One region of the Endozoicomonas sp. ALC020 genome, then DNA from elsewhere that is predicted to be linked to it. Evidence: predicted binding sites of a transcription regulator. Region 1 holds the regulator's gene; each other region holds the start of a gene.
What was found. The regulator PhoB, encoded in region 1, activates phosphate uptake and scavenging genes when phosphate is short. The targets are predictions, from matches to a motif close to TGTCATANNNNTGTCANA.
Positions count from the first base shown of each region.

Region 2: the regulator PhoB is predicted to act here: its motif matches at 841-858, upstream of ACOJUO_RS06150 (ABC transporter permease subunit).
Region 3: the regulator PhoB is predicted to act here: its motif matches at 903-920, upstream of ACOJUO_RS06120 (PstS family phosphate ABC transporter substrate-binding protein).

Region 1 covers NZ_CP184830.1:2,546,072-2,548,343, reverse strand. Annotated here, with positions in the region: gene phoR (phosphate regulon sensor histidine kinase PhoR) at 1-786, opposite strand, end outside; gene phoB (phosphate regulon transcriptional regulator PhoB) at 831-1,520, opposite strand; gene ubiA (4-hydroxybenzoate octaprenyltransferase) at 1,850-2,272, opposite strand, start outside.
Region 2 covers NZ_CP184830.1:1,828,586-1,830,857, forward strand. Annotated here, with positions in the region: gene ACOJUO_RS06145 (RING finger protein) at 1-619, opposite strand, end outside; gene ACOJUO_RS06150 (ABC transporter permease subunit) at 902-2,272, shown strand, end outside.
Region 3 covers NZ_CP184830.1:1,817,668-1,819,939, forward strand. Annotated here, with positions in the region: gene ACOJUO_RS06110 (response regulator) at 1-174, shown strand, start outside; gene ACOJUO_RS06115 (acyl-CoA thioesterase) at 189-590, opposite strand; gene ACOJUO_RS06120 (PstS family phosphate ABC transporter substrate-binding protein) at 1,004-1,969, shown strand; gene ACOJUO_RS06125 (Na+/H+ antiporter family protein) at 2,028-2,272, opposite strand, start outside.

The DNA.
Region 1 (2,272 bases):
ATTCTGCATTCTCAGCGACTGCTCCTGCATCCTGTTCAGTGCTTTTTCCCAAACAGGGGGCAGACCTGAATCCGGGCCCAGACTGTCCAGCATGGTTTCGATGTATCCAGACACAACCGTCAGTGGTGTTCTCAGTTCATGGGAGACATTGGCAACAAAGTCTTTTCTCATGACTTCCAGCTGATTCAAGCGCGTGACATCTCTAACGGTCATGAGACGATTGCCTTTGCCATAAACCGTTATATTAAATTGCAGTTGATGATCAGGGTTGATTGGCGAGGGGATCTCAAGAGCTTTTTGATAACCACCCTGCTCAAAGTAGTCGACAAACCTTGGATCACGTAGCAGATTGGTAATCAACTGCCCCTGATCGTCAGGCGTCTTAAGCCCTATCAAAGTTCCAGCGGCGGGATTCCACCATTCCAGGTTGCTCTGATTATCTATCATTACAACACCGTCGTTCAGCGCAGCAGTTGATTCCTGAACACGTTCAATCACTCCGGCCAGCTTTTGCCGGGAACGACTGTGCTGTTTTTGCAATCGATAGATACCATCAAAAATTTGCCCCCAGAACCCTTTACTCTCAGGAGGCTCTTTGCTCCTGGCCTTGGGGTCATTCAGCCAGTCCAGCAGCTTGAAAAGCTGACGGAAGCTCCAGACAAAATAACCTCCCATGACCACACAGAGTCCTAAAAAAGGCTCTCCAAACAACCAGCCCAGGGAAAACCCGACAATCACGTAGGCGATCATGCGGCTCAGCAAATGGGTTTTTGAAATTGTTGTCATATTACTCCCGGCCAGATAACTGCTGAGCACTGAGCATAAAAGGTTTACACCCTCGTTGAGAAACGATATCCAGTACCACGAACCGTTTGCACAAAGGCTTCGTAGTTATCACCTAAGGCCTTACGCAAGCGTCGAATGTGTACATCAACGGTTCGCTCTTCCACATAAACGTTGCCACCCCAGACCTGATCCAGTAACTGCCCACGGGTATAGGCACGCTCCTGGTGCGTCAGGAAAAACTGCAGCAAACGGTACTCGGTAGGTCCTATTTCAGCAGGTGAGCCATCAATAGAGACTCTGTGGCTGACAGGGTCCAGCTCCAATCCCTTGATGACAATGGGAGACTGGTTATCAAATCCGCCTGTACGACGGAGAACCGCTTTTAAACGAGCAGCCAGCTCGCGGGGAGAAAAAGGCTTGGTGATGTAGTCATCGGCACCGGTTTCAAGTCCCTGGATTTTGTGGTCTTCTTCACCTTTGGCCGTCAACATAACAATGGGTATTTCAGAGGTCAGCTCATTGCGCTTCAGACGACGGGCCAGTTCAATTCCAGAGACATCTGGTAACATCCAGTCCAGCAAGATCAGATCGGGTTTGTTATCCACAATCAGAGAGTGCGCTTCTCTGGCATCTGCTGCCTCAAGACAGTCATACCCTGCCATTTCCAGAGCAACGGTCACCATTTCGCGAATCGGTGCTTCGTCATCTACGATCAGAATGGTCTTTCCTGGCATTAATCTCTACCTGTTATCTGTCGATTCGATTTCGGCGGTGACGTTCTGGCATCTATCAGCTGAAGCTCATTAGGGCTATATCAGGATGGTAGTGTCTCAGGACAGCACCTTTCCTATCGCTCAGGCTGTTTCTCACTACTTTGATCAACCGCACTATACACCGGACATTACACCTTTGAAATGTTACAGGCAGATGACACACTAAAGGCTGATATTGCAGCTTAAAAATAAAAAGATCCCTCAGGGTTTACAGGGTAAGGCTTTTCGCCATTTATCCCCACAGCCACCATAAGTAGCAATACTTACCGGGCTCTAAGCCGGATTGAAGATCAAAGATAACTCAACACGAAACCTGCAAATACAATGGCTCCGGCCCAGTGGTTACTAAGAAACGCCTTGAAGCAGGCTTCACGCTCACGACGACGGGTTAACCATTGCTGGTAAACGAAAAGGGCTGCGACAGCCAACAATGAGAGATAATAGAGAGCACCTAACTCCAGTTGATGGCCTGCCATGGCCAGTGTCATCAAGGTAAGTACCTGCAGGCAACCAACAATCAGGTTATCCATCTCGCCAAATAGAATGGCTGTGGACTTGATACCTACTTTCAGATCATCGTCACGATCCACCATGGCGTATTGAGTATCGTAAGCCACTGTCCAGAAGAGATTGGCCAGAAACATCAGCCAGACGATGTTTCCCAACGAGCCACTCTGAGCCGCAAAAGCCATGGGTATCGACCAGCCAAAAGC
Region 2 (2,272 bases), 720 kb from region 1:
CTGTTTCTGGCTGATGCAACTGCCTGTGACCAGACAAATCTTTCCCCGATAGTTGAGCAAGCAGTTCTGAAGCATCTAACGGCGCCTGACGGAATGACGAACTGTTGAACGCCCTCTTCTGTGTAATCTCTGCCAAAGCCGCAGATAAATCTTTGTCACTGACGAATTGTCCGGATTGACCGGGAGTGCTGCGATATCCATCATAAAACCATTGTTTCAACCACTGCCCGATCATCAACACAGCTGACAGGTAGTCAAACTGCCAGTCAGGCCTATTAAACAATCCCTTGCCAGGAATACCCGGCATAAATGGTGGAGGTGGTGGGTCGGGTGGAAATCTGCCTCCTGATAATCGCAAGGCGGATTCAGGTGTTGATGTGGGCCATTCCGGCAGTGCAAAGCCTGTGCTGTTTTTCTCTCTTTTCTCACTAACATTCTCCGAAGAGATTAGCCACTGCCACAGAGATGACAGGAGGGCAACTTTAACGTCATCAGTTGACCTTGCTTGTGAGGGCGCATCAAACCATTGCTTTGCCTTTCCTTCTTGCGTTGCGGGAATACCAATAAGAAGTCCTTGAGAGTTGTCAGCAGCAAATCCACTGGCTGCCAGAGAGATCAAGAATGTAAATATGAAAGAAAACGGTTTTAAGTTGCACACAAATTTTCGCTTTTCTTCAGCTGGAGCCTCAGTGTAGCTGATACTGAATAGAGTGCGGTTTGGCTGCGGTGTTTTTCAGACAGCGTGTCCGGTCACGGCTATCTATCGCTCAATACCGGGTATACTGTCCCAAGATACTGAGAGTGGCGGCTTGAGTACTCAACTCCCATTTTTTTCAATTCTGTCATATTTCTGTAACACAGACCTTTTAAGGTACGCTCAATAATCTCTGCGACCAGTGCCATGTACCAACCAATAATAGAAGACAGCCCTGGTGTCGATTACAACACCCCGGCTCATAAACGTCATCAGTCACTTCGCTTTCTCAAAGATCACCTGACCCGGTGGGGTGTAGCCGTTGGTGGCCTCGGTGTTATTGCCGCCATTCTGCTGATCTTCATCTATCTTCTGTACGAAGTTGGGCCTTTATTCAAAAGTGCAGAAATTGAACAAAGCAGTACCTGGACACAGACGATCACAGGGGAGCAGCGCCCTCTCTATCAGAGTATGGAAGAACAGGCTGAACTGGCTTTTTCCATCACTGCCGACGGTGCCCTGACTTTTTCATCCACCCGAACCGGAGGGCAGAAATATCGCTATTCCCTGCCCCTTCCTGCCGGGACCTCAGTCACCACAATTAACAATGATCCATCCGGTAGCAACCTCCTGGCTGCGGGTCTGAGTAATGGTCAGGTCATCATTTTCAAGCACGGCTATCAAATTACCTGGCCTGATGACAAGAGGCTGATCACGCCAAGGGTCACCTACCCATATGGTGAGGAAGCGATTGATCTGATAACGGATAATGAGGCTGTTTCACACCTGAGTATCAGTGATAGTGAAGATCAGCTGCTACTCACCGGTTATGGTGACAAGCGCCTCTATATGACCGCTTTTAGCAAGGAAGAAAACTTCCTGACGGAAGAAGTCACGCTTGAAGAAATGAGTGTCACTCTGCCCGAAGTGGATGGACCTGTTCACGATGTACTGATTGCTCCGGATCAGCACTGGCTTTTTGTTCAATCCGGTGCTGATGGCCTGACACTGATCGATATCAGCAACATCAATCAGCCTCACGTCGTGTCAGAGACTGACCTGACTAACGACTCGGCCAGAGTAACAACCATGACATTCCTGTTGGGTGGAGTTTCTCTGCTGATAGGCGATGACACCGGCATGGTCAGCCAGTGGTTCATGGTCAGAGATGAACAAAACCAGTGGCACCTGCAAAGAATTCGCGAGTTCGAGCTGGCCGGTGAACCTATTATGCAGATAGTGCCTGAGCATCGCCGCAAGGGCTTTCTGGCAGCCGATGACAAGGGTAATGTTGGCATCTTCTACACCACAGCCAACAGAACCCTGCTGACTGAGAAGCTGACCGACGGTCCTGTTGAGCAACTGGTTATTGCCCCCCGTAGCAACTACATGCTGGTGAGTAGCAATGGCTCTACCGAATTCTGGCGTGTTGAAAATGAACATCCGGAAGTATCCTTGTCGGCTCTCTGGGGTAGAGTCTGGTATGAGGGTTATGAGAAGCCTGAATATATCTGGCAGTCGTCTGCATCGAATAATGACTTTGAGCCAAAGCTGAGCCTGACCCCTCTGGCCTTCGGC
Region 3 (2,272 bases), 730 kb from region 1:
AAAATCAGAGCCTCCGGGCAACACTATGCCGGAATACCGGTTATCGCTTTCACAGCCAACACCTCGGAATCGGATAAGATTGCCTGTAAGTCTGCCGGTATGGACGATTTTCTGGACAAACCTGTTTCACTTGCATCTTTATCAGAAAAGCTGGTTCTTTGGACCCAAGACTGAAACTGCCTCAAATCCTAAGGGCTTTTGGCGCTCTGGATTCGAGACGTTCTGCCCTGTGTATCAATGGCTACAAAAACCATATTGGCTTCAGTCAGCTTGGCGCGACCGTGTTTATCTTCCACCCAGGCTTCAACGACCACCCGAATTGACGTTTTGCCGACCTCTGTCACCCGGGTGAACAGCGCAAGAATATCGCCCATTTTAACTGAGCGCATAAAACTCATACTGCCGATACTAACGGTGACAACACGTCCTGTGGCAATCTTTCTGGCCATGATTGCGCCAGCCTGATCAATCTGCATGGCCACCCAGCCACCAAAGACATCGCCTGTCGTATTAACAGATTGGTAGTCTGCCAGCACTTTCAGCGTCAGTTCTCCCTGAGGTCCGGGAGCAAGATCATTATTCAGTTCCATATTGCTCTCTAGCACTTGATGTTTTTATTTTTTTGGCGCAACCGACTCTGAAAATCCTTATATATAATGTCAGTTGTTTCTTGCGCCCGCGATCTTCCTGATCGTGAAGCTTTTCCAGCTGAAGGTATTTTACTTCTCTTCTCAGTTAGCGTTGTAGCTAAAACACTCAGCGAATAGAAACTGGCACAGGAGGCATGCTTTGCAAGCCGGGCTCGTACCTGTCTTGGCATTTCATCAGTAATCTACAATCAAGTTGGAATTAAAGTCAGTGATTTTACATTATGACTATTGCGAATATAAAGCTTCACTGTCGTTCATATAACTGTCACATTTTCATCTTATAGTTCTTGCCAGTAAACAAATGCCTGTAGCTGTATAAGAGAGGCTAAAAAATCCCTTTAGGAGAGATACGAATGAAGCTTAAAGCTCTAATAACAACAATTGCCCTTGCGACCGGAATCCAGGCTGCCTCTGCCAGTCAGATTGACGCTGAGATCCCCACTTATAAGAAAGCCAGTGGTGTATCAGGCAATCTGTCCAGTGTCGGCTCTGACACTCTGGCTAACCTGATGACTCTGTGGGCAGAAGATTTCAAGCGTGAATATCCTAATGTGAACGTACAGATTCAGGCTGCCGGTTCTTCTACTGCACCACCCGCTCTGACGGAAGGAACGTCCAACATCGGCCCCATGAGCCGCAAGATGAAAGACAAGGAACTGGAAGCTTTTGAGAAGAAGCATGGCTACAAGCCCACTGCTGTTCCGGTTGCCATTGACGCTCTGGCTGTTTTCGTCAACAAGGACAACCCAATCAAGGGTCTGACCATGGCTCAAGTGGACGCTATTTTCTCCTCCACCCGCAAGTGTGGTGGCGACAAAGACATCAGTACCTGGGGTGCTGCCGGTCTGGACGGAGCCTGGAAAAACCGCTCAATCCAGTTGTACGGCCGTAACTCTGTATCCGGCACTTACGGTTACTTCAAGAAGAAAGCCCTCTGCAAAGGTGATTTCCGTAACAACGTAAATGAACAGCCTGGTTCTGCTTCTGTGGTTCAGTCTGTCAGTGCATCTGTAAACGGCATCGGCTACTCCGGCATCGGTTACCAGACTTCCAGCGTACGTACTGTACCTCTGGCCAAGAAAGCCGGTCAGCCATTCGTTGAGGCAACGCCCGCTAACGCTGTCAACAACTCTTATCCACTGTCTCGTTTCCTGTACGTGTACGTTAACAAGCAGCCCAACAAGAAGTTGTCCCCTCTGGAAGGCGAATTCCTGAAGATGGTACTGTCTCAGCAGGGTCAGGAAGTCGTCGTTAAAGACGGTTACATCCCTCTGCCTGCCAAGGTGGTTGAAAAGTATCTGTCTGAACTCGATCTGTAATCACAGATTCATGAGTGATCCACACGGGGCCATCTGGCCCCGTTTTTATGGCGGGTACTCAAAGAATCATGGCGGCAATCCAGCCAAAAATAATCATCGGAATATTAAAGTGTAAAAAGGTGGGAATCACCGAATCCCGGATGTGGTCGTGCTGACCATCCACGTTCAAGCCGGCAGTGGGACCAATGGTAGATTCTGAAACCGGGGAGCCTGCATCACCTAATGCTCCTGCGACTCCCACAAGACAGGCTATCGCCAGTGGCGTAAATCCAAGTTCCATGCCCAGTGGCACATAAAGGGTGG